4 regions of the Pseudomonas beijingensis genome follow, and region 3 is predicted to be linked to each of the others. Evidence: predicted binding sites of a transcription regulator. Region 3 holds the regulator's gene; each other region holds the start of a gene.
What was found. Region 3 encodes FliA, which starts transcription of late flagellar genes. Its sites were predicted from a motif close to CTAAAGTTTNNNNNNNNNNNGCCGNTAA; they were not measured.

Region 1: PSH84_RS19925 (methyl-accepting chemotaxis protein) is a predicted target of FliA. The motif match lies at 5,059-5,086, and genes of this name have one in related genera.
Region 2: motA (flagellar motor stator protein MotA) is a predicted target of FliA. The motif match lies at 3,624-3,651, and genes of this name have one in related genera.
Region 4: PSH84_RS05575 (methyl-accepting chemotaxis protein) is a predicted target of FliA. The motif match lies at 2,723-2,750, and genes of this name have one in related genera.

The regions. Positions count from the first base shown of each region.
Region 1 covers NZ_CP117425.1:4,443,622-4,451,253, reverse strand. Annotated here, with positions in the region: gene fapC (amyloid-like fimbrin subunit FapC) at 1-588, opposite strand, end outside; gene fapB (fibril amyloid subunit FapB) at 648-1,241, opposite strand; gene fapA (functional amyloid chaperone FapA) at 1,243-1,689, opposite strand; gene PSH84_RS19935 (AAA family ATPase) at 2,012-2,536, opposite strand; gene pnuC (nicotinamide riboside transporter PnuC) at 2,533-3,096, opposite strand; gene PSH84_RS19925 (methyl-accepting chemotaxis protein) at 3,302-4,936, opposite strand; gene PSH84_RS19920 (undecaprenyl-diphosphate phosphatase) at 5,212-6,042, shown strand; gene PSH84_RS19915 (DUF1294 domain-containing protein) at 6,039-6,467, shown strand; gene PSH84_RS19910 (MmcQ/YjbR family DNA-binding protein) at 6,517-6,867, opposite strand; partial or broken gene PSH84_RS19905 (LysR substrate-binding domain-containing protein) at 6,864-7,632, opposite strand, start outside.
Region 2 covers NZ_CP117425.1:1,609,325-1,616,956, reverse strand. Annotated here, with positions in the region: gene orn (oligoribonuclease) at 1-374, opposite strand, end outside; gene rsgA (small ribosomal subunit biogenesis GTPase RsgA) at 484-1,515, shown strand; gene motB (flagellar motor protein MotB) at 1,654-2,700, opposite strand; gene motA (flagellar motor stator protein MotA) at 2,704-3,555, opposite strand; gene PSH84_RS07385 (HDOD domain-containing protein) at 3,722-5,260, shown strand; gene PSH84_RS07380 (rhodanese-like domain-containing protein) at 5,303-6,118, shown strand; gene asd (archaetidylserine decarboxylase) at 6,138-6,998, shown strand; gene PSH84_RS07370 (cyclic-di-GMP receptor FimW-related protein) at 7,220-7,632, shown strand, end outside.
Region 3 covers NZ_CP117425.1:2,772,947-2,780,578, forward strand. Annotated here, with positions in the region: gene flhA (flagellar biosynthesis protein FlhA) at 1-1,908, shown strand, start outside; gene flhF (flagellar biosynthesis GTPase FlhF) at 1,920-3,269, shown strand; gene fleN (flagellar synthesis regulator FleN) at 3,385-4,215, shown strand; gene fliA (RNA polymerase sigma factor FliA) at 4,212-4,955, shown strand; gene PSH84_RS12605 (chemotaxis response regulator CheY) at 5,122-5,493, shown strand; gene PSH84_RS12610 (protein phosphatase CheZ) at 5,512-6,297, shown strand; gene PSH84_RS12615 (chemotaxis protein CheA) at 6,328-7,632, shown strand, end outside.
Region 4 covers NZ_CP117425.1:1,173,432-1,181,063, forward strand. Annotated here, with positions in the region: partial or broken gene PSH84_RS05560 (TonB-dependent siderophore receptor) at 1-1,059, opposite strand, end outside; gene PSH84_RS05565 (FecR domain-containing protein) at 1,145-2,146, opposite strand; gene PSH84_RS05570 (sigma-70 family RNA polymerase sigma factor) at 2,136-2,636, opposite strand; gene PSH84_RS05575 (methyl-accepting chemotaxis protein) at 2,915-4,795, shown strand; gene PSH84_RS05580 (SRPBCC family protein) at 5,188-5,652, opposite strand; partial or broken gene PSH84_RS28745 (non-ribosomal peptide synthetase) at 5,685-7,632, opposite strand, start outside.

The DNA of each region.
Region 1 (7,632 bases), 1.7 Mb from region 3:
AGACTGGTCAGCCGAGGCAGAGGCCTGTGCGACACGGCCCCCGGATACGGCGATGGCCAGGTTGTTTTTCTGCTGGTTGAAGTTGCCGGCGGTCACGTTGATGCCAATGTTACCGGAGCCATCGTTGCCGGCATTGGTGAGCGAGGCATTGTTTTGCGTGGAGTTGTTTTTGACGTAGTTGTTGTTATTGACTTGCGTGGCGCTGGAGACAGCGACAGCCGAACCGAAGATGAAGCTCTCGTCAGCGGTGGCCAGGGCGGCGGCGTTGTCTTGCTGGTTACCGTCGCCGGCCGCGATGTTGGCGCCCATGTTGCCGTTGCTGCCATTGAGCGAGTCAGTGGCCTCAGCGGTGTTGCGGGTGGCTTGGTTGGTCACGACGTTGCCGTCGCTGTTCTGCACATCCAGCACGGCCGCGCCAGCCCCAGCGGTGATCGAGAGCAGTTGCTCGAACGACGGACCTCTTGGGCCTTGATTGCCGTGGCCGTTACCGTGGCCGTTGCCACGCCCGTTACCGTCGGCCTGTGCAGCCATTGCCATGACAGCGGCGAGAGCGAAAACCAATGGTTTGAGTGCCATTGTAGGTTTCATGGTGTTTCTCCTTGCGTGTCGTTGGTTAAGTGTCGGTACTTTCTTATGTAGCCCCCGGATCAATCAGCGACCCGGATGCTCAGGGTGTTAGCCATGCGGTTCCCCACCCCGGCACTCTGGTTCACCTGGATTACCCCTCGGCTGCCGGTGAAGGCCTGGTCGCTGGTAACGACCTGGCGACTGCCGGTTGGGGTGCCAGTTGCTCCTGAGTTCGGTAGCAGCGCCACGTTCTGTTGGGACAGGGCGCTGTCGTCCATGCTCTGCGGATGGGCACTGATGCCCACCCGCATGACATTGGCCATCTGGTTGTTGGCCCCGGCGGACTGGTTGACGCCCAGCACGCCGTTACCGTTGCTGAAGGAGTGGCCACCGATGCGGGCGGTGGCGTTCATGGAAGGGTTGGCCTGGGTGTCGACACGTTGCTGCACGTGGGTGCTGGCCTGGGCGTGGCTGCCAATGGCGATGGCCCGGGTGTTGGTTTGCTGGATCTGGTCGCCGGCCGCCTGGTTGACGTTGAAGTTGCCGGTGTAATGGCTGCCGGAATCCTGCAGGTTGGCGCTGCTGACCACCGCGACACCCGAATCGGCAAATACGGTGAAAGAGCTGAGCAGCGAAAGCATGAGCAGGGTGAGTAGAAACAGGACGGGCTTCATGTCACTGGCCTCCCGCCAGCCGGCCCAGCGGGGCCAGGCCGGAACTCAGCGAGCGGTTGATGGTGCCGGAGATCGCGCCACCACTACCGCCACCATGACCGGCATTCATGCCCGGCATGCCGTTGGGGTTGGTGACCACGTTCAGGCCCTGCACACCGGTATTCGGGCTGACGATGTTGCGGATCGACGAGCCGCTGGCCACGCTGGCGAACTCGCCATCGCTCAGTTCGGTGCTGGCGGTCGCCTGGTTGATTCGTTCGGAGGGGTTGGCATTGACGGTGGTCGGGTAGGGATCTTTGCCGCCGTTGCGACCGATTGCGATGGGCTGCACGTCACGGCTGAGCACGATGACGCCGTTGCCCTCGGCCTGTGCTGGCAGGCTGAGCGTTGCGCTGGCGGCGCAGCCGATCATGAGCAGACAGGTCAAACTTCTTTCGAAAGTCCCCACGGCATCGATTCCTTCTTCGGTGGGCTGGCCTTGGTCCAGCGTTGCGAAATGGGGAAGAGCAGGTGTTGTGCCGTGTTTTGAAATACCCGGCAATTCAATGGGTTGGATTAAGCCAGGGGGCGTCGAGGAGGGAACCTGTTTCAGCGTTGAGACAGGGCGGATGACGATCAAATGGCCACCAACCGTTGCAGGGCTCTGGCTCCAGGCTTTTGGGAGGGTGTTTCAGCAGCGTGACAGTCTTGATGACAAGGACATGAAACGTGGTTGAATCCGGGTTTGCTGCGAGTGCGTTGTTTCAGAAGTGAAACAAATCAAGCGGCGGTCAGGCTTCAAGCAGTTGGGTAACGGTTGCAAACACTTGCGTCCGGCGTTGCACCCAGTTGCCCTGAATGACCTGGAAAGGTTGCCGATGTTGGCTCAGCCAAGTCTCGATCGCCTGGAAAAACGTCAGCCGCTCTGCTAGCTCGGGCTGGCAACGCAAACCGTCGCCGGTCCATTCGACCTCCTCGGGACTCAACAACAGGTGCAGGTCGTAATGGCGGGCCAACAACGCCGGCTCGAGCCAGTCCGGGCAATCGCCGAACAGGGTCTGGCTCCAGAGAATGTTGCTCAACAGGTGAGTGTCGAGGATCAACAGCGCCGGTCGGCCGGCACGTGCCTCGTCTTCCCAGGCCAATTGGCCGGAGGCGATGTCGGTGATGTCGGCCAGGCAGGTATCGCGTTGGGTCTGTTCCATGAAATGGCGCACATACTCGTCTACCCGCACGCCACCGAAATGCGCCTGCAATTGCGCCGCCAACCAGCTCTTGCCGCTGGATTCCGGGCCGGTCAGTACCACCACCTTCATGCGCGCAGGGCCGGGTCGGCGCGCCATTCCCGCCAGCCTTGCACGGCGAGCAGGGTGAACAGGGCGTAGAGCGCGGCGGTCAGGTGCAAGCCTTTGTAGATGAACAGGCCAACGAAGATCACGTCAAGGGCGATCCACAGCGGCCAGCATTGCACGCGTTTTTGTGCCATCCACCACTGGGCCACGAGGCTGAACCCCGTAAGCGCGGCGTCGAGCCAGGGCTGGGCGGCGTCGGTCCAGTGAGCCATGGCAGCGCCCAACAGCAGGCTGCCCACCGCGCCGATGGCCAGGCCGAGCAACACCGACGGCCCACCGAGGCGACTGACCTGACGCCCATCATGATTGCGTCCGGCACGGGTCCATTGCCACCAACCGTAGAGTTGCAGCACCGCGTAGACAACCTGCAGCAGCATGTCCGAGTACAACTTCACCTCGAAAAAAATCCAGCTGTACAGCAACACCATGACCAGGCCGATTGGCCAGCACCAGGGGTTCTGCTTGACGGTCAACCAGACGGCGATCACGCCGAGGGCTGCGGCAAACAGTTCAAGCCCGGACATGGCAGTTCCTTGGGGAAAGAGGAGAGGGCGGCGATTGTAAACGCTATGGTGTGGAGAGCTCCAATACCAATGTCGTAAATGGGCTGGCGCTATCGCGAGCAGGCTCGCCCCCACCGCGGTTTTGCGTTGGTCTCTGGTTTGGTACTCACCACAAGTCCCCTGTGGGAGCGAGCTTGCTCGCTCCCACAGGGTTGGCTACCGATCTTTAGACTCGGAATTGCTTGAGCAACCCATTCAACTGTTCACTCAACGCCTTGAGGCGGCTGCTTGCCTGGCTGGACTGTTCGGCGGCCATGGCGGTGCTATGGGACAGGCCGGCGGCCTGGGTGACGTTCTGGTTGATGTCTTCCACCACATGGGCCTGTTGCAGGGTGGCGCTGGCGATGGAGGCGTTCAGGCTGTTGAGGTTGCGCAGGGCCTGGCCGATGGCGTTGAGGCTGGCACCGGCGAGGCCGGCCTGTTCGATGGTCAGTTGCGAGGCGCGGCTGCTGTCGCCGATGACTTTCACGGCGGCTTCGGAGTGGGTTTGCAGGCGCTCGATCATCGCCTGGATCTCGGCGGTGGATTTCTGCGTGCGCTGGGCCAGCAGCCGCACTTCATCAGCAACCACCGCAAAGCCCCGGCCTTGCTCGCCGGCGCGGGCGGCTTCGATCGCGGCGTTGAGGGCCAACAGGTTGGTTTGTTCGGCGATGGAACGAATCACCTCCAGCACACTGCCGATCTGGGTGCTTTCACTCGCCAGGGTGCGAATCACTTCCACGGCTTGATCGATGGTCTGGGACAAGCGGTCGATCTGCTGCAAGCTCCCATCGATGTTGACCTGGCCTTGCTGGGCCTGGGATTCGGCGTCGCGCATCTCACTGGCCGCGTGCTCGGCGTTCTTGGCCACGTCCTGCACGCCATAGGTCACTTCGTTGATCGCGGTGGCCACCAGTTCCATTTGTTGCGACTGTTGCTGGCTGCGTTCCTGGGCTTGAGCCGCGTCGTTGCCCAATTCGTTGGAAGATTGCCCCAGCTCGCTGGCCGAGGCCTGCAACTGGCTCACCACCTGGCGCAATTTGGCGGTAAAGGCGTTGAAATGCCGGGCCAGTTGCGTGACTTCGTCCTGGCCGTGGGTGTCGAGGGTGCGCGTCAGATCGCTCTCGCCGCTGGCGATATTGGCCATGGCGTTGACGGTTTCTTGAAGCGGGCGGACGATGCTGCGCACGATCAGAGTCAGCAGAAGGCCCATGACCAGGGTGATCGCCAAGCCAATCAGCGAAGCCTTGATCAACTGGGACTGGAACTCTGCCTGGACGTCGTCCACGTACACGCCGGAACCGATGATCCAACCCCACGGTTCGAACAGTTTGACGTAGGAAGTCTTGGCGACCGGCGCTTCGGCGCCCGGCTTGGGCCAAAGGTAATCGATGATCCCGGCACCCTTGGCTTTGGCGATGGCGACCATCTCGTTGAACAGCGCAAAACCGTTCGGGTCGCGGATCGCCGAGAGGTTCTGGCCTTCAAGCTTCGGGTTGGTCGGGTGCATGACCATGACCGGCGTCAGGTCGTTGATCCAGAAGTAATCGCTCTGGTCATAGCGCAGGCCTCGCACGGCGCTGAGGGCTTGCTTCTGCGCTGCCTCGCGGGTCAGGGTGCCGGCGGTTTCCAGCCCATGGTAGTAGCTCAGTACACCACTGGCGGTCTGCACCACATGCTGGGTCTTCTGCACCTTGGCCTGATACAGGTCCGTGTGGATCTGCTTGAGCATAAAGGCGCCTAGCGTGAACAACATCACGATGGCCACGACCAGGATGAGCCACAAGCGTCGGCTGATCGACACACTGCGCAAGCTATTCATACGCTGTCACTCCGGTTTCTTATTCTTGTCATTAACGACGGCCGGCACTTTAGCGCCCGGCGGCTATCCATGATTGACCTGGGGTCATAACGCGGCAGCGTTATCAGGGCTTGTCTGATAGGATTTCGGCCCCGCAGCGCAAAACCTGAGTCTGTTCTGATTTTTTCATTGGTTTTTTTTGAAAGGTCGCGGTTATCGTGCAGCCGCTGCGTGTACCTGCATGACACTTGAATATTGATAAGACCTGCTTGAACAGCGTCTTTTTTGGGGGATGAATGGATTTGTGGACGGCCTTTTCGGCATTGATTCTTGGCGTAGTGGAAGGCTTGACGGAGTTTCTGCCGATTTCCAGCACGGGGCACCAGATCATTGTCGCCGACTTGCTCGAGTTCGGTGGCGAACGCTCGATGGCATTCAACATCATCATTCAGCTGGGCGCGATCCTCGCGGTGGTCTGGGAGTTCCGGCGCAAGATCTTCGACGTGGTGCTGGGGCTGCCGACGCAACCCAGCGCTCGCCGGTTTACCGCCAACCTGCTGATCGCCTTCCTGCCGGCCGTGGTCTTGGGCGTGCTGTTTGCCGACTGGATCCACCATTACCTGTTCAACCCGATCACCGTGGCCGCCGCGCTGGTGGTGGGCGGTCTGGTGATGCTCTGGGCCGAGAAGCGTCAGCACCAGGTGCACGCCGAGACGGTGGACGAGATCTCCTGGAAGGACGCACTGAAGGTTGGCCTGGCCCAATGCATAGCGATGATCCCGGGCACCTCCCGTTCCGGCGCGACCATCATTGGTGGCTTGCTGTTCGGTCTGTCGCGTAAAACCGCTACCGAATTCTCGTTCTTCCTGGCGATGCCCACCATGGTCGGCGCGGCCGTCTACTCGGGCTACAAGTACCGCGAACTGTTCGTCCCGGCGGATTTCCCAGTGTTCGCCATTGGTTTTGTCACGGCGTTCATTTTCGCCATGATCGCGGTCAAGGGCCTGCTGCGGTTCATCGCCAGTCACAGCTACGCCGTGTTCGCCTGGTATCGAATCGCTTTCGGCCTGCTGATCCTGGCCACCTGGCAGTTCGGCTGGGTGGACTGGACCGCCGCCAAGCCATGAACGATTCAGGCAACCGCAAACGTGCCGGGCGCAACGCCGACGGCGCCGTGCAGCACCTGCGGCTCAAACTGACGGTGTTTGCCCTGGTCTGTGCCTTGCCGCTGTTCGGTTCGCTGCTGTTCGGGCTGCGGGCGGTGTCGTGGGTGCCGATGGGGGCCTATGGCGTCGTCAGCGTGGTGGCGTTCCTGCTGTACTGGAGCGACAAGCGCAAGGCGCGCGCCGACGCCTGGCGTACCCCGGAGAATGTGTTGCATGCGGTAGAGCTGGCCGGCGGTTGGCCCGGCGCCTTGCTGGCCCAGCAGCTGTTTCGCCACAAGACCCGCAAAGTCTCATTTCAAGTGGTGTTCTGGTTCATCGTGCTGTTGCACCAGGTGTTCTGGATCGACCAGTTGTTCCTGGGCGGTTATCTGTTGGCGTTGTCCTAGTGGGGGAGCGAGCTTGCTCGCGATAGCGGTGGTTCAGTCGCTGCCGCCACTACAGCAATAACCCAACCTGGGTACGCTTCGGTAACTTGCTGACCACCAATTGATGAGAGCGGCGCAGCAAATTGCGCAGCTCTTCAGCCCCCAGCGGGTAGGGCACCTGCATGATGACCCACTGGGCCCGCGCCAGGTACGGCGCGGGGTGAATGCCCGGGCGGTCGCAATGACCCAGGAACAGATCCTTGTCGACCTTGAACGCCAACGAGTCGCCCCGCAGGCCCTGGAGGGCGAACATTTTGTTCCCGGCAATGGAAAATACCCGCACGCCACCCCATTTGTAGTCTTCCCTGGCACCGGGCAAGTCCAGGCAAAACCGCGCGACATCCTCTTCGCTCAAACTCATAGCGTTCTTTCTCCACAGCCCTCGAAGGCTTCCACCAAATGATCGATCCAGGCACGCACCGCCGGCAACATGCCGCGCCGATGCGGGTAGACCGCCTGGAGCCAGCCGTCGGGCAATGACCATCCAGGGCAGCAGCTCCACCAGTGTGCCGTCACGCAATTCCTGCTCGCAATACATGCTTGGCAATAAAGTGAAGCCCAGGCCGGCGAGGGTGCAGGCCCGACGCACAATGAAGTCGTCGATGCCCAGGCGGGCCTCCAGGCTCAGTTCGGCCTGCTGCCCATCGGCCTTGACCAGACGCAGATGCACCAGGCGATCGGCTTCCAGCGCCCCGAGCACCGGCAACGGCTTGAGATCGTCCGGGGTCTCGATCCGTCGCCCTTCAACAAACGCCGGGCTGGCCACCAGCATCAGGCGTGCCCGGCGCAAACGCCGGGTCATCAGCAGTGGGTCTTCGTCTCCCAGGTCGCGCACGCGCAACGCCACGTCGATGCCTTCGCCGATCAGGTCCACCCGGCGGTTGAGCAGGGTCATTTTCCAGCTGTACCAGGGGGTATTTCACCAGGAAAGTTTCGATCACCACCGGCAGGAACTGATGGGCCAGGCCCACCGGGCTCGACACCCGCAAACGGCCACGGGGCTCGCTGGACATGCTCGCCACCGCTTCGTCGGCCATCTCGGCCTCCAGCAACATCGCCTGGCAATGGCGCAGATAAGGTTCGCCGACTGCGGTCAATTTCAACTGGCGGGTGGTGCGCTGCAGCA
Region 2 (7,632 bases), 1.2 Mb from region 3:
TAGCTTTCCAGGGATTTCATGTGGGTATAAAGGAAGCGCCGATCCTGGCAGATACTGTTGCCACAGATCGGCGACTTGCCCTTGGGCACCCACTGTTCCAGGAAAGCGAGGGTCTGGGCTTCGGCCTCGGCCATGCTGATCTTGCTCTCACGCACCCGCTGGGTCAGGCCCGAGCCGCCGTGCTGGCGCGTGTTCCACTCGTCCATGCCGGCGAGGATCTCGTCGCTGTGATGAATCGCGATCACCGGGCCTTCGGCCAGGGTATTGAGGTCGCTGTCGGTGACGATGGTGGCCATTTCGATGATGACGTCGGTGTCTGGGTTCAGACCGGTCATTTCCAGGTCGATCCAGATCAGGTTCTGCGGGTTTTGCATAGGGAAGCTCCTCGGCGTAGCCACGCAGTTTAGCTTAGGCAGGCCCTTGGGCGTGCTAAACTCGCCGCCGTTTTACCCTATTCGCTGCATTTCTTCATACGGAACACCCATGGCCAAACGCCAACTCAATCGTCGTCAGAACTGGCGCATCGAAAAGATCCAGGGCGAGCGCGCCGCCCGCGCCGCCAAACGCGAATCCAGTGCTGTCGAAGCCCTGGAGGGCGGCGACCTGGGCCCTGAACAGACCGGACTGGTGATCGCCCACTTCGGTGTGCAGGTCGAGGTCGAGGCCCGGGAAGGCGAACTGGCCGGCCAGGTGTTCCGCTGCCACTTGCGCGCCAACCTGCCGGCGCTGGTGACGGGCGACCAGGTGGTCTGGCGTGCTGGCAACCAGGGCATCGGCGTGATCGTCGCGCAGTTGCCGCGCCACACCGAGCTTTGCCGTCCGGACAGCCGGGGCCAGCTCAAGCCCGTGGCCGCCAACGTCGACATGATCGTCATCGTGTTCGCGCCATTGCCCGAGCCCCACGCCAACCTGATCGACCGCTACCTGGTGGCGGCCGAACACGCCGGCATCCGTCCGCTGTTGCTGCTCAACAAGTTCGACCTGATCGACGAACACAACGCCCCGGCGCTGAACGCCCTGCTGTCGGTCTATCGGGATTTGGGTTACCCGGTGCTGGAAGTCTCGGCCCATCACGGCAACGGCATGGAACAATTGCAACGGCAGCTGGACGGGCGCATTAGCGTGTTCGTCGGCCAGTCCGGCGTCGGCAAGTCTTCGCTGGTCAACAGCCTGCTGCCGGAAGTCGAGACCCGCGTCGGACCGTTGTCCGAGCTGTCCGGCCAGGGCACCCACACCACCACCACCGCACGACTGTTCCACTTCCCGGGCGGCGGTGAATTGATCGACTCGCCAGGTATCCGCGAATTCGGCCTGGGCCACGTCAGCCGGGCCGATGTCGAGGCTGGGTTCATCGAGTTCAACGAGCTGATCGGCACCTGCCGCTTCCGCGACTGCAAGCACGACCGCGAACCCGGTTGCGCCCTGCTCAAGGCCCTGGAAGAAGGTCGCGTGCATCAACAACGGATGAACAGCTACCGCTCGATCATCGCCAGTTTGCCGGAAAGCAGTTACTGACCCGGCAGGACACCTTTGTGGCGAGGGGATCCGTGGGAGCAAAGCTTGCTCGCGAAACAGGCACCTCGGTCTCCGAAAGACCGCATCGCCTTCATCGCGGGCAAGCCTTGCTCCCACAGGTCTGTATCGGCTCTCAGGTCACTGCGCCGGCGGCTCAGCCGGCTTCGGCGCGGCGTCGTCGAACAGGTTCAGCCGCTCGCGCAGTTCATGGGCCGGCACGGGTTGCTGGTCCGCCGGCAACGCGTTCGGATCGACCGCCGCGCCAGGTGTAGCGGGCGAAGCAGGCACTTCACCCGGCGCGCCCTCGCCCGGGGCAGGATCGGGCGCCGGATCGTCGGTTTGTGAGCCCTCGATCGCTTTCTGCGCCTTCTTGGTCAACACCACGATATCGATACGCCGATTGACCGGGTTGAGCGGATCCTTGCGGTCGAACAGCGCCGAAGACGCATAGCCGACCACCCGTGCCACCTGCTCGTCCGGATAACTACCGGCCACCAGGGCGCGACGGGCCGCGTTGGCGCGGTTGGCCGACAATTCCCAGTTACCGAAATCGCCTTTGCCAACGTAAGGCTTGGCATCGGTGTGACCGCTGATACTGATCTTGTTCGGCACCGCCTTGATGGTGTCGGCCATGGCCAGCAGGATGTCTTCGAAATACGGTTTCAGGCGCGCGCTGCCAGAGTCGAACATCGGCCGGTTATCAGCGTCCATGATCTGGATGCGCAGGCCATTCGGCGTGATCTCGAACAGGATCTGGTCCTTGAATTTCTGCAGTTGCGGATTTTCTTCAACTTTGTTCTGCAATTCCTGCAACAGCAACTCCAGGCGCTCGCGCTCGACCTGTTCGGCCATGCCTTCGACCTGCTCGGAATCCACCGTCACCTTGTCGGGCTGGGGCTGGGACTTGACCTCGGGGTTGAGGGTGTTTTCCGGCGCCAGGGTCGGCGAGCCGCCCAGGTCAATGATGTAGGGTGTGCCGCTTTCGGAAAAGCCGACCGGGTCCTTGAAGTAACCGGCGATGGCGATCTTCTGTTCCGGGGTTGCCGTGGACAGCAGCCACAGCACCAAGAAGAACGCCATCATCGCCGTCGCGAAGTCGGCGAAGGCAATTTTCCAAGCACCGCCATGGTGCCCGCCGGCTATGCGCTTGACGCGCTTGACGATGATCGGTTGATTATTTTCCATAACTTAACGACCGCGAACCGCTTGTTCCAACTCGGCGAAGCTTGGACGGTGCGCCGGGTACAGGACCTTGCGACCGAACTCCACCGCCAGCGATGGCGGCATGCCCGACGCCGAAGCCACCAGGGACGCCTTGATGGCTTCGTAGACGTTGAGTTCTTCCTTGGCATCATGGGCCAGGGAATGGGCCAGCGGACCGAAGAAACCGTACGCGGCCAAAATACCGAAGAAGGTACCCACCAGTGCCGCACCGACGTGCAGGCCGATGGATTTCTGGTCGCCATCGCCCAGGGAGGCCATGGTCACCACGATCCCCAATACTGCCGCGACGATACCGAAGCCAGGCATGCCGTCGGCGATGCCGTTGACCGCGTGGGACGGGTGCTCCAGGTCTTCCTTGAGGCTGTACAGCTCCATGTCGAACAGGCCTTCGAGCTCATGGGGCGCCATGTTGCCGGACGACATGATGCGCAGGTAATCACAGATGAACGCCGTCATGCGTTCATCCTTCAGCACCGAGGGATACTTGGCGAAAATCGGGCTGGCGGCGGCGTCTTCGATATCGCCCTCGATCGCCATCATGCCTTCGCGGCGACTCTTGTTGAGGATCTCGTAGATCAGCCCCAGCACCTCGAGGTAGAAGGTGTGGCTGAAGCGCGAACTGAACATGCTCAGGGATTTCTTGAGCACGTGCATCGTCATATAGCCAGGGTTGGCCTGCAAAAATGCACCGAGGGCCGCGCCACCGATGATCAGTACCTCGAAGGGCTGGATCAGGGCGGCAATCTTGCCATGGGAGAGCACGTATCCGCCGAGTACGCTCGCGAACACGACAATGATGCCGATAATTTTAGCCATAGATAGAAAGTACTTATTTAAGTCGGGTTCAAGGTCATATTCGGAAGCTGAAAAATCTCTTCTACTACTTATCGGCAAAACTGCGCCAGACTATAGGCTGTTCTGGCGAAAAGCCAATTTGCCCCGTTCCGGGCGTAGAGAATTCATACGATGATCACGTCCAGCCATGACTAACGAAACCAAGGTTCCAACGCCCCGACCGACCACCCTCGACGGCTGGGTAAAACTGCTCAACGGCGTGCATCTGCCGGTACCCCAGGCCAGCCACGACTTGGTCTGCAAGGCCCTCGCCGACAGCCGCCGCTCGTTGCGCGACATCGCCGACCTGATGCAAGACAGTCCCGCCCTGGCCCTGAGCGTCATCCGCGAAGCCAACCATCACACCCATGGCAGCCTCGCTGAACCTGCGGAAAACCTCGAAGTGGCCATCAACCGCCTCGGCCTCAAGCGTACCGAGGATCTGCTCGCCCGCCTGCCGTCGTTGCCCGGGCCCGAAATCCCCCTCGCCTTGCGCCAACTGCAATTGATCAGCCAGCACGCCACGCAACAGGCCAATGGTTTTTTTGCCAGCCGCCTGGCACGGCTGTGGCAAGACATACACTGGGGCAGCCTGTTGTTCCTGTCGCCGCTCTGGCCCCTGGCCCTGACCCACCCGCGATTGCTTGGGGAATGGGAATTGCGGGTCGTCCATAAAGGCGAGCCCGCACACAAGGTAGAGCGCGAGCTGTTCGGCGTCAGCCTGATGGAAATCTGCCTGGCGCTGGTGGAGACCTGGCGCTTGCCCATCTGGGTGGCGCAAGGTTATCGCCTGCTGCTCAATGAACGCCGCGAGCTGGTGAAAGTCCTGCGCATCGCCCGGGACAGCGAACACCCGCTACGCCAGCAGAATCGCCTGGACGACGACCCGACCCTGCGCCGCTGGCTCAACCAGCCGGCCAACACCGTGTTGCTGGCCAACGGTCTGGCACTGGCCGCACAACAGGCCTGGGACAGCCCCGCTATCACCCGCTGGCAGTACCTCACCAGTTTGTATCTGCAGATGTCGATGGATGAGGTCCAGCAACAGCTGCACCAACAAGCGGTCAACAGTGCCCATCATCACGCCATGCCGGACCTCTGGCACCCGGCCGTAGCGCTGATCTGGCCTGCGGGCAGCCGCCGTATCCACCCCGGCTTGCTGCCCGCCGCTCCGCCCAGCGCCCAAGACCTGAGCCAGTGGCGCAAACAATGCTCCTCCATGCTGGTGGAGCCGAGCCCCTTCCGCAATGCCATGCACCTGACGACTTCGGCGCGGGACGTCCTGGTGGCCTGTGGCATGCGCCGGGTGATGATCCTGATGGCCGACCGCAGCCAGACCAGCGTACGCGTACACCAGACCGCCGGTTTGCCCAAGGAAGCCGCGGCCATGAGCTTTACCATCAGCCAGAGCAAAATACTGCAACGGTTGCTGGCCCAGCAGGCCCAGGTGCGCCTGAACCCGGACAACAACGCGCAGTTTTCGGCGCTGCTGCCGCCGGGCCTGCGCAGCCTGTTCCGCGGTGAACACCTGCTGTTGCGCTCACTGACCTGCAATGGCCGGGTGATCATGCTGGTGGCGGTGGACCAGGGCGGCGGGCCGTTCTCGGATATCACCGTGCAAGCCTTCGGCAAAACCGTGCAATGCATCGAAAGGGCCCTGCATACCTTTACCAACCGCGGCCGCTGAACTTGCTACAATCCTTTCCCTTTGCGCCCCTGGAGACCTCACATGCCTGACTTCTCTGGCTTGCCGCTGGTGATCGAACCGAGCGAACTGCTGCCGCGCCTCGACGCCCGCGAACTGATTCTGGTGGATCTGACCAGCGCCGCCCGCTACAGCACCGGGCATATCCCCGGCGCACGCTTCGTCGACCCCAAGCGCACCCAGCTCGGCCAGCCACCGGCGCCGGGCCTGCTGCCGGCCAAGGCCGACCTGGAAGCCCTGTTCGGCGAACTCGGGCACCACCCGGATGCGGTCTATGTGGTCTATGACGATGAAGGCGGCGGCTGGGCCGGGCGGTTTATCTGGCTGCTGGACGTGATCGGCCACTCGAACTACCACTACCTCGATGGTGGCTTGCTGTCGTGGCTGAACGAAGGCCTGCCGGTGTCCATCGACGTCCCTGCCCCCGTCGCCGACCCGGTCAGCCTGACGCTGCACGAAGCCCCCACCGCCACCCGCGAATACCTGCAAAGCCGTCTCGGTGCCGCCGACCTGGCCATCTGGGACGCTCGCGGCCCGCTGGAATACTCCGGCGAGAAAGTCGTCGCGGCCCGGGGCGGACACATTCCCGGCGCGGTCAATTTCGAATGGACGGCCGGCATGGACCCGGCGCGCAACCTGCGCATCCGTAAGGACATGGCGCAAATCCTTGAACAATTGGGCATCACGCCTGACAAAGAAATCATCACCCACTGCCAGACTCACCACCGCTCTGGCTTCACCTACCTGGTGGCCAAGGCGCTCGGTTATCCACGGGTCAAAGGCTATGCCGGTTCCTGGGGCGAATGGGGCAACCATCCCGACACGCCCATCGAGCTTTGAAGGTTCTTAAGGACAGTTAATGAAAAACCGTTTGTTCATCCTCACTCAATACCTGCTGCCCCACCACCTGTTGTCGCGGTTGGCCGGTTGCATTGCCGAATGCCGCGTGCGCTGGTTCAAGAACGCCTTCACCGCGTGGTTTGCCAAGCGCTACCAAGTGGACATGTCCCAGGCCTTGGTGGAAGACCTGACAGCGTATGAGCACTTCAACGCCTTCTTCACCCGCGCCCTGAAAGACGGCGCCCGCCCACTGGACGAGACCCCGGGCGCGATCCTCAGCCCCGCCGACGGTGCCGTCAGCCAGCTCGGCCCGATCGAGCACGGCCGGGTGTTCCAGGCCAAGGGCCACAGTTTCAGCGTGCTGGAGCTGCTGGGCGGTGACGCGGCCAACGCAGCGCCGTTCATGGGCGGCGATTTCGCCACCATCTACCTGTCCCCCAAGGACTACCACCGCGTGCACATGCCATTGGCCGGCACCCTGCGGGAGATGGTCTACATCCCCGGACGGATTTTCTCGGTCAACCAGACCACCGCTGAAAACGTTCCAGAACTGTTCGCCCGCAACGAGCGCGTGGCGTGCATTTTCGACACCGAGCGCGGGCCGATGGCCGTGGTGCTGGTGGGCGCGATGATCGTGGCCTCCATCGAAACCGTCTGGGCCGGGCTGGTGACGCCACCCAAGCGCGAGCTGAAAACCTTCCGTTACGACGAAGCCGCCCGTGCGCCGATCCACCTGGAAAAAGGCGCCGAACTGGGACGCTTCAAGCTGGGTTCGACCGCCGTCGTGCTGTTCGGGCCGGACCAGGTGAAATGGGCCGAAGGCCTGGTGGCCGGCTCGCCGGTGCAGATGGGCCAGGGCCTGGCATTGCCGAAAGCCTGAGCCTCACCAGCCCTTGAAGCAGGCCTGTAGAAGGCCTGAAGGCTGGAGCCTGTGGGAGCAAGGCTTGCCCGCGATGAACGATGAGGCGGTCTAAAAGAAACCGCTGCGCCTGTATCGCGAGCAAGCTTTGCTCCCACAGCACATTCAGGGCAACACGCCGGCCTGTCAGCTGCTAGAGTTGGAAACACCACGTTTATTTCCCGCCGGAGCCCGCACACGGCATGAATGAGACCAGCCCTCTCCAGCTACTGCGCGTCCTGACCCCGACACAATCACGCCTGTCGTTCTGCGAGGCTACGCCACGGGACCTCAAGCGCTGGATCGCCAACCTGCCCAAAGCCAACATCGGCGAAACGGCCCGCCTGTTGTACCAGGCCCTTGGCGAACTCAACCAACTGCTCACGCCCAGCGACAATCGCCTGCAACTGCTCGAACTGCTGCGGCCCGAGGTGTATTACGTTTGCAAACACCTGGAGCGGCACTTCCTGCAACAGGCCATCGTGCTGGATGATCGCTCGCGCAAGATCGTCAACCTGTGCCAGGCCCTGCAAACCCAACTGGCGATGGGCTACAAACAGATCGTGGCGCGTATCGCGTCGAAGTACACCAAGGACCGGGCCCGCCTGCTGAGCAC
Region 3 (7,632 bases):
CCGACCATTCTGCTGGTGGCGACGCTGATGCGCCTGGCGCTGAACGTGGCGTCGACCCGGGTGGTGATGCTCCATGGCCAGGAAGGTCACGCCGCCGCTGGTAAGGTGATCCAGGCCTTCGGTGAGGTGGTGATTGGCGGTAACTACGTGGTCGGTATCGTGGTCTTCGCCATTTTGATGATCATCAACTTCGTCGTGGTGACCAAGGGCGCCGGGCGGATTTCCGAGGTGAGCGCGCGTTTCACCCTCGATGCGATGCCCGGCAAGCAGATGGCGATCGACGCCGACCTCAACGCCGGCCTCATCGATCAGAGCCAGGCCAAGCTGCGTCGCCTGGAAGTGGCCCAGGAAGCCGAGTTCTACGGTTCCATGGACGGTGCCAGCAAATTCGTACGCGGTGACGCCATCGCCGGCCTGTTGATTCTGTTCATCAACCTGATCGGCGGCATGGCCGTCGGTATTTTCCAACATGGCATGACCTTCGGCGATGCCGGCAAGGTCTACGCCTTGTTGACCATTGGTGACGGTTTGGTGGCGCAATTGCCATCACTGTTGTTATCCACAGCCGCCGCGATCATGGTGACCCGTGCTTCGGGCTCCGAAGACATGGGCAAGCAGATTGGCCGGCAGATGTTTGCCTCGCCCAAGGCCCTGGCCGTTGCCGCCGGCCTGATGGCGGTGATGGGGCTGGTGCCGGGGATGCCGCACTTTTCCTTCCTGAGCATGGCGGCCATGGCAGCCGGTGGTGCCTACTGGTTCTGGAAGAAGCAGAACGTGCAGAAGGTCCAGGCCCTGCAAGAGGTCAAGCGCCAGCAGGAACTGCTGCCGTCGCCGGCCCGCGCCATGGAAACCAAGGAACTGGGCTGGGACGACGTGACCCCGATCGACATGATCGGCCTGGAAGTCGGCTATCGCCTGATTCCCTTGGTCGACCGCAATCAGGGTGGGCAGTTGCTGGCGCGGATCAAGGGGGTGCGCAAGAAGCTCTCCCAAGACCTGGGCTTCCTGATGCCTACCGTGCATATCCGCGACAACCTTGACCTAGCGCCGAGCGCCTATCGCCTGACCTTGATGGGGGTGATTCTGGCCGAAGCCGAGATCTATCCCGACCGCGAATTGGCGATCAACCCCGGCCAGGTCTACGGCAGCCTCAGCGGCATCACCGCCAAGGATCCGGCTTTCGGCCTGGAAGCGGTGTGGATCGAAATCAGCCAGCGGGCCCAGGCCCAGTCCCTCGGTTATACCGTGGTGGACGCCAGTACCGTGGTGGCGACCCACTTGAACCAGATCCTGTACAAGCACTCCAGTGAGCTGATTGGCCACGAAGAAGTCCAGCAACTCCTGCAAGTACTGGCCAAAGGCTCGCCGAAGCTGGCCGAAGAGCTGGTGCCAGGCGTGGTTTCCTTGTCGCAGTTGCTCAAGGTGCTGCAGGCGCTGCTGGCCGAACAAGTGCCCGTGCGCGACATACGCAGTATCGCCGAGGCCATCGCCAACAACGCCGCCAAGAGTCAAGATACCGCCGCCTTGGTGGCTGCGGTTCGGGTCGGCGTGTCCCGCGCAATCGTCCAAAGCATTGTAGGCACTGAGTCTGAGCTGCCTGTGATCACCTTGGAGCCAAGGTTGGAACAGATATTGCTCAATAGTCTGCAGAAGGCAGGACAAGGCTCGGAAGAGGGTGTCCTGCTGGAGCCAAGCATGGCCGAGAAGCTGCAGCGTTCGCTGATCGAAGCAGCCCAGCGGCAAGAGATGCAAGGCCAACCGGTGATCCTGCTGGTGGCCGGTCCGATTCGCGCGATGCTCTCGCGATTCGGGCGCCTCGCGGTCCCGGGGCTGCATGTGCTGGCGTACCAGGAAATACCGGACAACAAGCAAGTGACCATCGTTGCGACAGTAGGGCCCAACGGCTGAGGTAGTGGTTTATGCAAGTGAAGCGTTTTTTCGCCGCCGACATGCGTCAGGCCATGAAACTGGTTCGTGACGAGCTGGGCGCTGAAGCAGCCATCATTGGCAACCGTCGTATCGCCGGCGGTGTCGAGCTGACGGCGGCCCTGGATTACAAACTGTCTGCGCTGGCCCCGCGGGTTCCGAACATGGAGCTCGAAGATGAGCTGCGCAAGACCCAATCGCGCATCGCCAGCGCCCAGGCCGAACTGAGCCTGCGCAGCAGCGAAGGCGAGGGTGCCGCGGGCACCAATCGTCAATTGTTCGCCGGTCAGCCGCTGACCGCCGGCCTGCCCTTGACCGCCGCCGAACCGCTAATGGAGCAGGCCCAGGCCGAACCGCGTCGTCCGGAACCGGCTCCCGCCGCGCCTGCCCGCGGGGTCGATCCGCGCGCCCTGGACTCGATGCGCTTTGAACTCAACAGCCTGCGCGAGCTGATGGAAGTCCAGCTCGGCTCCCTGGCCTGGAACCAGCTGCAAGGCAGCCGTCCGGCCCAGGCCAACCTGTGGCGTCGCCTGCAACGCATCGGCCTGTCCGGCCCGTTGTCCCGGGACCTGCTGGCGCTGATCAATGGTATCGAAGAACCGCGCCAGGCTTGGCGCATGTTGCTGGCGCACCTGGCGCGGATGATCTCCACGCCGGAAGTCGAGCCACTGGAAGAGGGCGGAGTGATTGCCATGGTCGGTCCTGCCGGCATGGGCAAGACCACCACCCTGGCCAAGCTCGCCGCCCGTTATGTACTCAAGTACGGCGCCCAGAGCATCGCCCTGGTGAGCATGGACAGTTTCCGCATCGGTGCCCAGGAACAACTCAAGACCCTGGGCCGGATCCTCAATGTGTCGGTGACCCATGTGGATCCGGGCCAATCCCTGGCCCAGGCGCTGGAGCCGTTGCTGCGCAAACGCGTTGTGCTGATCGATACCGCGGGCCTGCAAGCCAGCGATCCAGCCCTGCGCATGCAGCTCGAAAGCCTGGCCGGACGCGGTATCAAGTCAAAAAATTATCTCGTGTTGGCAACCACCAGCCAGAAACAGGTTCTAACCGCCGCATACCACAGCTACAAACGCTGCGGACTGGCCGGCTGCATCCTGACTAAGCTGGACGAAACGGCAAGCCTGGGCGAGGTGTTGAGCCTGGCGATCGGTCATGAACTGCCGGTGGCCTACCTGACCGATGGGCCGCGGATCCCGGATGATTTGCATCTGCCGCGCCGTCATCAACTGGTCAGTCGTGCCGTGAGTGTGCAAATGCAGGAAGAACCCAGCGAAGAAGCCATGGCTGACATGTTCGCTGACATCTACCACAGCCCGAGCAAGCAGGTCGGCTGAGGTAATCATGAATATTTTTTGTACCTACATCGATGGTCTGCCATGCATTGTTCCTTATGCGAACGCGCAGCCAGTAATGTGGCCTCCGTCTAAGAAGACAAGGTAAAGAACGAACATGGGCAGCATGCATCCCGTACAGGTGATCGCGGTGACCGGCGGCAAAGGTGGCGTCGGGAAGACTAACGTGTCAGTGAACTTGTCCCTGGCTCTGGCAGAGCTTGGCCGACGGGTCATGCTGCTGGACGCCGACCTGGGCCTGGCGAACGTCGACGTGCTGCTGGGGCTTACCCCCAAACGCACCCTGGCGGACGTGATCGAAGGCCGCTGCGAACTGCGCGACGTGCTGTTGCAGGGGCCAGGCGGGATTCGTATCGTGCCGGCTGCCTCCGGCACCCAGAGCATGGTTCACCTGACCCCAGCCCAACACGCGGGCCTGATCCAGGCTTTCAGCGACATCGGCGACAACCTCGATGTGCTGGTGATCGATACCGCGGCCGGCATTGGCGACTCGGTCGTCAGTTTCGTGCGCGCCGCCCAGGAAGTGCTGCTGGTGGTCTGCGACGAACCGACGTCCATCACCGACGCCTACGCCCTGATCAAACTGCTGAACCGCGACTATGGCATGAACCGCTTCCGCGTCCTGGCCAACATGGCCCAGAGCCCGCAGGAAGGACGCAACCTGTTCGCCAAGTTGACCAAGGTCACCGATCGCTTCCTGGACGTCGCCCTGCAATACGTCGGCGCGGTGCCTTACGACGAAAGCGTGCGCAAGGCCGTCCAGAAGCAACGTGCCGTCTATGAAGCCTTTCCACGTTCCAAATGCGCGCTGGCGTTCAAGGCGATCGCCCAGAAGGTCGATACCTGGCCATTGCCGGCCAATCCTCGCGGGCATCTGGAGTTTTTCGTCGAACGTCTTGTGCAACAAACAGCAGGGCCCGTGCTATGACAGCCAGCGGTTACAACCATCTCTACAAAAAATCGGCACGGGACGCCCAATACGAATTGATCGAGCGTTATGCGCCACTGGTCAAGCGTATCGCCTACCACTTGCTGGCGCGGTTGCCGGCCAGTGTCCAGGTCGAGGACTTGATCCAGGCCGGCATGATCGGCCTGCTTGAAGTGTCGAACAAATACGACGCCAGCAAAGGCGCCAGTTTCGAGACCTATGCCGGTATTCGCATTCGCGGGGCGATGCTCGATGAAGTCCGCAAGGGCGATTGGGCGCCGCGTTCGGTGCACCGCAATACCCGCATGGTCAGTGACGCGATTCGGGCAATTGAAGCGAAAACCGGGCGTGACGCTAAAGATCACGAAGTTGCTGCCGAACTCCAGTTAAGTCTCGATGATTATTACGGGATTTTGAACGATACCTTGGGCAGCCGCCTGTTCAGTTTCGACGACCTGCTGCAGGACGGCGAACACGAAGGGCTGCACGAGGATGGCGCGAGTGCTCACATGGAGCCATCGCGTGACCTGGAAGATGAACGTTTCCAGAGCGCGCTGGCGGATGCGATTGCCAATTTGCCGGAGCGTGAGCGACTGGTCTTGGCGCTGTACTACGACGAAGAGCTGAACCTCAAGGAAATCGGTGAGGTCCTGGGGGTCAGCGAATCGCGGGTCAGCCAGTTACACAGCCAGTGCGCGGCCCGTTTGCGGGGGCGTTTGGGGGAGTGGCGAGCGCGTTGACAGGCAGTGTGGGGACACTGCGACGAGGCTGGCCTGGCAGGTACTGCGCCAGTCTCCATCCGTTGTGCTCCGGACCGTTGTCGAGTGTTGTGCCGGATTGATTGAAATGGCGCGTCCAGGTGCTGGGCGCGTTTAAGACTGCTTGGAGGTCGAATTGGACAAGAACATGAAAATCCTCATCGTTGATGACTTCTCAACGATGCGGCGGATCATAAAAAACCTGTTGCGTGACCTTGGGTTCACCAACACGGTCGAGGCGGATGATGGCGTCACAGCCATTCCGGTCCTCAACAGCGGGAGCATCGACTTTCTGGTGACTGACTGGAACATGCCCGGCATGACCGGTATCGACTTGTTGCGCCATGTGCGCGCCGACGAAAAGCTCAAGCATCTTCCGGTGCTGATGGTCACTGCCGAAGCCAAGCGCGAGCAGATCATCGAAGCGGCCCAGGCCGGTGTAAACGGCTATGTGGTCAAACCCTTCACGGCCCAGGCGTTGAAAGAGAAGATCGAAAAAATCTTCGAACGCATCGGTTAACTGCGCCACGGGGGAGCTATGGACAACGAATCTTCAATGGGCGATTTCGAATCGACCCTGAAAAAACATGCCCGCGAACTGGTCGACAGCCTTGAAAAAGGTCGCTTTGGCGATGCGGTTCAAATGATCCATGAGCTCAACCAGACCCGTGACCGCGGTCTGTATCAGGAAGTGGGCAAGCTCACGCGTGAACTGCACAGCGCGATTGTCAATTTCCAGATCGACCCGCACATGCCGCAGGCCGAGGAAGTCTCGCAGATCACCGACGCCACCGAGCGCCTGGGGTATGTGGTCAAGCTGACCGAGGCCGCGGCGAACCGCACCATGGACCTGGTGGAAAGTGCAACGCCGCTGGTCAACGGCCTGAGTGAAGAAGCCCAGGCCTTGAGCACCGACTGGGGCCGGTTCATGCGTCGCGAAGTCGGTGCTGAAGAGTTTCGGGAGCTGGCCCGTCGGGTCGACGGTTTCCTGGCGCGCAGCAGCACCGAGAACCGCGCCGTGGCAAGCAACCTCAACGACATTCTGCTGGCCCAGGACTATCAAGACCTGACCGGCCAGGTGATCAAGCGTGTGACCCAATTGGTCACCGAAGTGGAAAGCAACCTGCTCAAACTGGTGTTGATGGCCAGCCAGGTCGACCGCTTTGCAGGCATCGAACACGACCGTGAAGCGATGCTTGCTGAAAAAGATCCACAAAAACATCTCTCTCAGGGTGAAGGTCCGCAAATTCATGCCGATAAAAGAGAAGACGTTATGTCCGGTCAGGACGATGTGGACGATTTGCTGTCCAGCCTTGGATTCTGAGTTTTAGCCCTGTTTTAGGAGCAGCCATTAATGAGCTTCGGCGCCGATGAAGAGATCCTTCAGGATTTCCTGGTTGAGGCCGGCGAGATTCTAGAGCAACTGTCCGAACAGCTGGTCGAGCTGGAAAGCCGACCTGATGATGCGGATCTGCTCAATGCAATTTTTCGCGGTTTCCACACTGTAAAAGGAGGCGCCGGCTTCCTCCAGCTCAACGAGCTGGTGGAGTGCTGCCACATTGCCGAAAACGTGTTCGATATCCTGCGCAAGGGTGAGCGCCGCGTGGATTCGGAACTGATGGACGTGGTGCTCGAAGCGCTGGATGCGGTCAACAGCATGTTCAGTGAAGTGCGTGAGCGCTCGCCGATCACGGCTGCCACCCCCGAGCTGCTTGCCGCGCTATCGCGCCTGGCCGAGCCGCAATCGGCTGACGAAGCGGCGCCGATTGTCGAGGCGGTGGTTGAAGAGCCGGTCGCCGAAGAATCGGGCGACATCACCGATAACGAATTCGAACAGCTGCTGGACTCCCTGAATACCGTCAAGGCCCAGGCCGAGGCACCAGCCGCTCCGGCTGCACCTGCTGCGCAAGCCGCCGGTGGGGCGGCCAGCGATGAAATCACCGATGCCGAGTTCGAGTCGCTGCTCGACCAGCTTCACGGCAAGGGTCAGTTCGCGCCGGATGCGGTCGTTCCGCCGACGGCCCCGGCCGCCCCGAAAGCGGCGGGCGACAGCTCGGACATCACCGATGATGAATTCGAAGCCTTGCTCGACCAGTTGCATGGCAAGGGCACCTTTGCCGTTGACGCGCTGGATTCGGCCATCGCTTCGGCACCGACGCCGGCCAAGCCCGCCGCCGCTGCCGCGGGTAGCGACCTGATCAGCGACCAGGAATTCGAATCGCTGCTCGATGAGCTGCATGGCAAGGGTAAGTTCAGCGAAGTCGGTACGGCTGCCGCTGCGCCTGCTGCCGCTACCGTTGCGCCAGCGGCCAAGGCTGCGCCCAAACCCGCTGCCAAGGCACCGGAGCCCAAGGCCGAGCCCGCCAAGCCTGCCGCTGCCGCTGCTGCCCCGGCACCCGCCCGTGCTCCGGCGGCGGCGCCAGCGGAAAAACCAGCCAGCGAAGCCGAGACCACCGTTCGAGTCGACACCGCACGCCTGGACGAGATCATGAACATGGTCGGCGAATTGGTGCTGGTGCGTAACCGACTGGTGCGCCTGGGCCTCAACAGCCAGGACGAAGCCATGTCCAAAGCCGTGTCGAACCTCGACGTGGTCACGGCAGACCTGCAGACCGCGGTCATGAAGACCCGCATGCAGCCGATCAAGAAAGTCTTCGGG
Region 4 (7,632 bases), 1.6 Mb from region 3:
TTCGCTGAAGTCGATGTTCACCGTGGGCGCGAGGGCGAAGCGCTTTTCCTTGTTGTGGTCGAACTGGGTGTCGGAGCTGTCCGCCAGGCCGATCAGGCGATAGGTGATGCGTTTGTCGTCATCCACCGGGCCGCTGAAGTCGAAGCCCATGCCGCGTTGGCCTTGGGTACCGACCGTGGCCTGGATCTGATGATAGGCCTCGTACAGCGGCTTCTTGCTGGTCAGCGCCACCAGGCCGCCGGGCGAGCTGCGACCGTAGAGCACCGAGGACGGGCCCTTGAGGATATCGACCCGCTCGAGGAAATACGGATCGACCTGCATGGAGCTGTACGTGCCGCTGTCGCCCATGGACTTGAGGCCGTCGAGGTAGATGTTATCCACCGAGCCGTCGTTGAAACCGCGCATCGCCACGTAGTCGTAGCGGTGGGTGGCGCCGTAGGGGTTGGTCAGCACGCCGGGGGTGTAGCGCATGGCCTGGGACACGGTCTGCGCGCCCTGGTCGTCCATTTGTTCGCGGGTCACCACCGACACGCTCTGGGAGGTTTCGCGCAGGGCGGTACTGGTCTTGGTGGCGACCTGGCTGTGGGTGGCGTTGTAGCCTTCCATGCTGCCCAAGGCGTTACCCAGGGCGAAGCCCTTGATGTCGGTGGTCGGTAATTCCAGCGTGCTGCCAGCGGTCTCGGTGTGCAGCACGTAGCTGCTGCCATCCTGGCTGACGGCGACCATTCCCGACCCGCTGAGCAACTGGTTCAGGGCCTGGTCGGGCGAATACTCACCCTTGAGCCCCGGGGACTGGACGCCGCCGGTTTGCGCCGGCGTGCTGGCCAGGGTGATCCCGGCCTGGCGGGCGAACTGGTTCAGCACATCGCTCAATGGACCGGGGGGGATGTTGTAGCTCTGCCGGCTGGCGGTCACGACGTTTTGCGCGGCCACCGCGAGCATCGGCGCGACGCTGACCCCCAGCGCCGTGGAGAACAGCGCGGCATGAATCGCCTGGCGTAACAGGCCTGGTTGCGAAGAGAAGCCGAAGGGGTTCTTGAGAAGTACGCGCTCAGTCATTGTAGGTTCCGTTGGAGTCGCTGAAGGCAGATAAGGGTTGCTTACTGTCCTAGCCGGACGCCGGCCTGAAACCCGCCAAAAAAAATCAAGCCAGGCGTTCCACCGTGATCCACCAACGGGTTCGATAGCGCAGCTGGACCGGGAGCGTGCGGGGCAGGACGGCGAGCAATTTGTCGGTGTCCTCCAAGCGGAACACCCCCGACAAGCGCAGGTCGGCAATCGACGCCGCGCAGTGCAGATAGCCCGGGCGGTAGCGGCCTACTTCATTGAGGAAATCTTCCAGGCGCATGTTGCGGGTGACGATCAAGCCGTCGGCCCAGGCGCCTGCGTCCATGTCCAGGGGCGGCGCCAGGGTCGCTGTCGATGAGCTGACCAGGTAGCTTTGCCCGGCCTCGACCTGGATGGGCGAGCCATCGCTGTTGGGGTGCGAACGGATGACGACTCGGCCGCTGGTGACGCTCAAGCGCGTGCAGTCGCTGTGCTGGCGCACGACGAAGCGCCCCTCCAGCCCCTCGAACAGACCATGCCTGCTTTTCACCAGCAGCGGCCGCCCCGGGTCGCGGCCACAGGTGACCATGATTTCGCCGCGGGCCAGGGTAATCAGGCGCTGCCGGGGACTGAAGTCCAAGTCGGCCGCGCTGTGGGTATTGAGCTCGAGCCGCGTGCCGTCCGGCAACTGGAACCCCCGACGTTCACCGGTGGCGGTGGCGAAATCGGCATTCCACGCCTGCCAGCCCAGGTCCTTGCCCAGCCATGCCGCGCCGCCCACCACGGCAACGCCCGAGAGCAACTTCAGGGCCTGGCGACGACTGAGGCGCTGGGCACTGTTTTCCAGGGTGTCCAGGGCGATGTGGGCACCGGGCACGGCCCGCAGGTTCGAGGTCAATTCGCTGTGCAGCGATTGCACCCGTTGCCAGGCCAGTTCGTGTTCAGGGTGGGCGGCGCGCCAGGTGTCGCACTGTTGGCGCAGTGTGGGGTGGGTGGTGTGGTTGCGCAGGCGCAGCAGCCAGTTGATCGCCTGCCTGACCACCTGTTGCGACGGGCCGTTGCGGCGGCTCTGCAAGTGTTCCACCGACTCAACTTTCATAGCGCAATACATAGCAGTGATACAACGCATCGGCGACGTAGCGCTCCACCGAGCGCAACGAGATGCCCATCTGCTCGGCAATCTGCTTGTACGTCAGGCCTTCGCACTGGGCTAACAGAAAGGCCCGGCGCACTTTCGGCTTGAGGCCTTCGAGCATTCTGGCAATGGCTTCGAGCAGTTCGAGGATCAACGCCTGGGCTTCGGCCCCCGGGGTTTCGGCTTCTGGCAGGTGAGCTATGGTTTGGAGGTAGGCGTGTTCGATTTCCGCTCGCCGCCAATGGTCGATCACCAGGCCTTGGGCAATGGTGCGCAAAAAGGCGCGTGGGGCCCGAAGCTCCAGGCGTTCGCTACGCTGCAACAGGCGCATGAAGGTGTCCTGGGCCAGGTCCGCCGCATCAGCGGCATTGCCCAGCCGGGTGCGCAGCCACGTATTGAGCCAGCCGTGATGCTGGCTGTAGAGCGCCTGTACTGCAAACTCGGGAGATGACATGGACGCGACGGCCTGGATGTTACAAATGATAATAGGTCGCATTGTCATCATCGCCCGGGGAATTTGCAACCACCGTTCACCGCCCACTGAAGGTTCCCGCGCCCGTACTTCTACCCCCTGTCGGCCAATTCCCTGTAACCCCTCATTTTTTCCAAGCCCTTGCCGACAGAGTGATAAGCGTGCACCAAACTGGAGCATGGCAAAAAGCCTGCTCCTGTTTTTACATGAAAATATTGCAACTGGAATGCAACCCCACTCTTTGCATAAGAAGCCCATCGATGAATCTAAAGTTCAGCCACAAAATCCTTCTGGCCGCCTCTGGTGTAGTGGTCCTGGCTTTTGCCCTGTTCACGCTCTACAACGATTATTTACAGCGCAACACCATTGGCAGCAGCCTTGAGTCGTCCATCGAGCAATCCGGCGACCTGACGGCCAGCAGCATCCAGAACTGGATGAGTGGGCGGATACTGGTGTTGGAAAACCTGGCGCAAAACATCGCGCATCAGGGTGCAGCTGCCGATCTGCCGGGGCTGGTCGATCAGCCGGCGCTGACGTCGAACTTCCAGTTCACTTATGTGGGCCAGGCCAACGGTGTCTTCACCCAACGCCCTGACGCCAAAATGCCTGACGGCTACGACCCGCGTCAGCGCCCCTGGTACAAACAGGCGGTGACCGCCGATAAAACCATGCTGACTCCGCCTTACCTGGCGGCGGTGGGTGGCCTGGTGGTGACCGTTGCCCTGCCGGTGAAGCACAACGGCGAACTGCTCGGCGTGGTGGGCGGCGACCTGAGCCTGGAAACCCTGGTGAAAATCATCAACTCCGTGGACTTCGGTGGTATCGGCCATGCGTTTCTGGTCAGCGGCGACGGTCAGGTGATCGTCAGCCCGGATAAAGACCACGTGATGAAGAACCTCAAGGACATCTACCCCGGCACCCCGGTGCGCATTGGCAAGGGGATCCAGGAGGTTGAGCTGAACGGGCAGGATCGTATTCTTTCGTTCACCCCGGTTACCGGCCTGCCGAACGCCGAGTGGTACATCGGTCTGTCGATCGACAAGGCAAAAGCCTACGCGCCGCTGAGCCAGTTCCGTACGTCTGCGCTGATTGCGATGTTCGTCGCGGTGGCGGCCATTGCCTTGCTGCTGAGCATGCTGATCCAGGTGTTGATGCGTCCATTGACCACCATGGGCCGCGCCATGCAGGACATCGCCCAGGGCGAAGGTGACCTGACCCGGCGCCTGGTCGTACAGGGCAAGGACGAATTCGCCGTGTTGGGCGGTTCGTTCAACCAGTTCGTGGAGCGGATTCACGCGTCGATCTCGGAAGTGTCTTCCGCCACCCGCCAAGTGCATGACCTGTCGCAGCGGGTGATGACCTCGTCCAACGCTTCGCTCGTCGGCTCAGATGAACAAAGCGCCCGCACCAACAGTGTGGCCGCGGCCATCAATCAGTTGGGCGCCGCGACCCAGGAAATCGCTCGTAATGCCGCCGATGCCTCGCAACAGGCCAGCGGTGCCAGCGAACAGGCCGATGACGGTCGCCAGGTGGTGGAAAAAACCATCCAGGCCATGACCGAGCTGTCGCAGAAGATCAGCCTCTCGTGCACCCAGATCGAAACCCTGAACGCCAGCACCGACAACATCGGGCACATCCTGGACGTGATCAAAGGCATCTCCCAGCAAACCAACTTGTTGGCCCTGAACGCGGCCATCGAAGCGGCCCGTGCCGGTGAAGCCGGACGCGGGTTTGCGGTGGTGGCCGATGAAGTGCGCAACCTGGCGCACCGCACCCAGGAGTCGGCGGAAGAAATCCACAAGATGATCACCTCGCTGCAAGTCGGCTCCCGTGAAGCGGTGACCACGATGAACGCCAGCCAGACCTCCAGCGAAGAAAGCGTGGAAGTGGCCAACCAGGCCGGTCTGCGACTGGTCAGCGTGACGCAGCGCATCGGCGAGATCGACGGCATGAACCAGTCGGTGGCCGCGGCGACCGAAGAACAGACCGCCGTGGTCGAAACCCTCAACATGGACGTCAGCCACATCAACCTGCTGAACCAGCAAAGCGTGGCCAACCTCAATGAAACCCTGAAGGATTGCGATGCCTTGTCCCAGCAGGCCAATCGACTGAAGCAACTGGTGGACAGCTTCAAGATCTGACCCCCAGTCGCAAGCCGACCCATTCCCCTGTGGCGAGGGAGCTTGCTCCCGCTCGGCTGCGCAGCAGTCGTAAAGCCAACCAACGCGGTCCGCCTGCAAGCATGCTGGGGCCTGCTGCGCAGGCCAGCGGGAGCAAGCTCCCTCGCCACGGGTGCTGGGTTGAATGGTCCACCGCCATCGCGAGCAAGCTTGCTCCCACGGGGGACTGGCGGTGGACCTGGGTTTCGCATCCACCTCTGCTTCCACAGGGGATGGTTGGTGAGCCTGAATCTTGGGTTCACTCCAGCTCAGTGTGGGAGCGAGCTTGCTCGCGATGGCGGCAGTCCAGTCAAATTACTGCAAACTGATCCACCGCTTTCGCGAGCAAGCCCGCTCCCACAGGGCATTGCCGCTTACTTGAACATCCCCTGCACATTCCCCATCGCCTCATCGGCGAAGCCCTGGAGGAAATCCCTGAAGCCCAATGGCGTATGGGCGTCGGTGTGGTCGGCGATGATGGTCCAGGTGGCGCGGCAGCGATTGTCCGCCAGGGGTTCGACGCGCATGGCTGCCCACAGGTTGTCGATGCCCAGGGTGTTGTAGATCAGCGTCCAGGTCATGTGCATGGCCTGGTCGTCACGGCTGTTGAGCTGTTCCACCACCAGGTTCTGCCCATCGCGGAAGAATTTCTTGCGCAGGGACCTCACGCCCTTGCCGGTCATTTCGATGTGCTCCAGTGCCGGGATGAATTGATCGAAGCCGCCAAAATTACCCACGATGTTCCAGACGCGTGCCGCATCAGCCGCGACCTCCACCGAGGTTTCGACCTGGCAGGCGTGGGGGTTCTTGATCAGGGTGTCGGGTTGAAATGCACTCATGGTCTTGCTCCTTGCTTTGGGTTGAGGGTGTTTCAGATGAAGTCGATGGCCTTGAGGTAATCGGCGCCGCGCCGCGCCGCAGCAGGGCCGGGGATTTTTCCGGGTAGCTGGCGCCCATCTGCCGCACGCCGGCGCGGGCGTTGTCGTGGCTGATCAGCGAGATGTCGCCGATGTCTTCCTCGAAGCCGTTGAGGTAGAAACCCAGCACGCCAAACAACGCATTGTCGGCATCGACCCGAGCCAGTTGCCGTTGCCACTCGGCGACGCTCACCAGGGAAAACTCCCGGCCGCTGTCGCGGAACGACGCCACATAAGCGTCCCAGCTCAACGGCTGCGGGTTGTGCAGGTTGAACACCGCTTGGGTGGGCTGGTAGCGGCTGGCGTGGAAGGCGATAAAGCGGGCCAGGAAATCCACCGGCATCAGGTCGAAATTGAGGGACAGGTCCGGCACCTGGCCGAGCTGGATCGAGCCCTTGAGCATCAGCATCAGCCGATTTTTATGGGGCTGGCAGACCCCGGTCAGGCTGTTGAAGCTGATGTTGCCGGGGCGGAACAGATTGACCCAAACCCCGCGATCACGGGCCCGTTGCAGGATCCGTTCGCCGACCCATTTGGACAGGTTGTAGCCGTTCTTGATGTAGATCGGCGGCGTCTCGGCGGCAGGCTGTTCCAGCACCTGGCCATCGGCATCCAGGGCACTGGAGGCGGACAACGTGGAGACGAAGTTGAAGATTTTCTTGCTACGTCCTTCACACAGGCGCAGGCACTCGAAAATCGGCTCCACGTTATCCCGCGCCAGGGACTCGTAGTCGAGCACATGGTTGACGTGGGCCGCGTTGTGCACCAGCGCGCCGAAGGTGCGGTCGATGCGGGCGTAGACATCGTCGGGCAAACCCAATTGCGGTTGGGTGATGTCGGCGGCATAGACGCTGACGCGGTCCAGGTCCAGGTGGGTCAGGTGATTGTCCCGCAGGGCCTGGGAGAAACGCTCGGCCGCGCTGTGCTCAGCGCTGGCGCGCACCAGGCACGCGACTTCGGTGGCGCCCCAGGCCAGCAGCGCCTCGACGATGTGCACGCCGAGAAAGCTGTTGGCGCCGGTCACCAGCACCTTGTGCACATCGCCGCATTGGCTGATGGGCAGCGGATCAAGGTTGAGCTCCGCCTCGGCATCGATGAAGGCCTGGGGGCTGAGGACCGATGCGCCGCTGTGCTCCGGGTCGTCGAGCAACTTCGCCAAGGTCATCAGCGTCGGCGCCTCGATGAAGCGGTTGATCGACAGGCTGCGGCCGAATGTCTGGCGGATGCTCAGCAACAGTCGCGACAGCAGGATCGAGTGCCCGCCGAGGTTGAAGAAGCTTTCGTCGGTGGCGATATCGTTGACCGGCAGTTCAAGCAGCTCGGCCCACAGTTGCTGCAGCTGTGTCTCCAGGGCATTTTGCGGCTGCCGGCGTTGGTCGTCCACGTGCACCTGCACCGCCATGGCGAGCAATGCCCGGCGATCGACCTTGCCGTTGCTGGTGTAGGGCAGGCTGGGCAATTCGACGTAGGCCGTCGGGTGCATGTAGCTGGGCAAGCTGTTTTGCACGTGCTCGCGCAACGCCTGGAGGGCGGCGCCGGGGTGCGTTTGTTCGGGGTGAACCAGGAACGCCAGGATCCGCCGCCGTTCATCGACTCCCACCGCTACCTGGCGAAACAACTGGCTATCGCGCAGGCAGTGCTCGATCTCCTCGGGCTCGACCCGAAAACCGCGGATCTTCACCTGGTTATCGCGGCGGCCACACAGTTCGATGCCGCTGTCGGTCCACTGGCCGATGTCGCCGGTGCGATAGGCCCGCAGCGTTTGCCCGGTGGGCAGCGTCAGGTCGAGGTAACGCGTCGCGGTCAGCGTGGGGTCGTTCAGATAGCCCAGGCCGACGCCCGGGCCGGCGATGTATAACTCGCCGGGGACACCTTGGGGCACCCGGTTGCAACTGTTCGTCC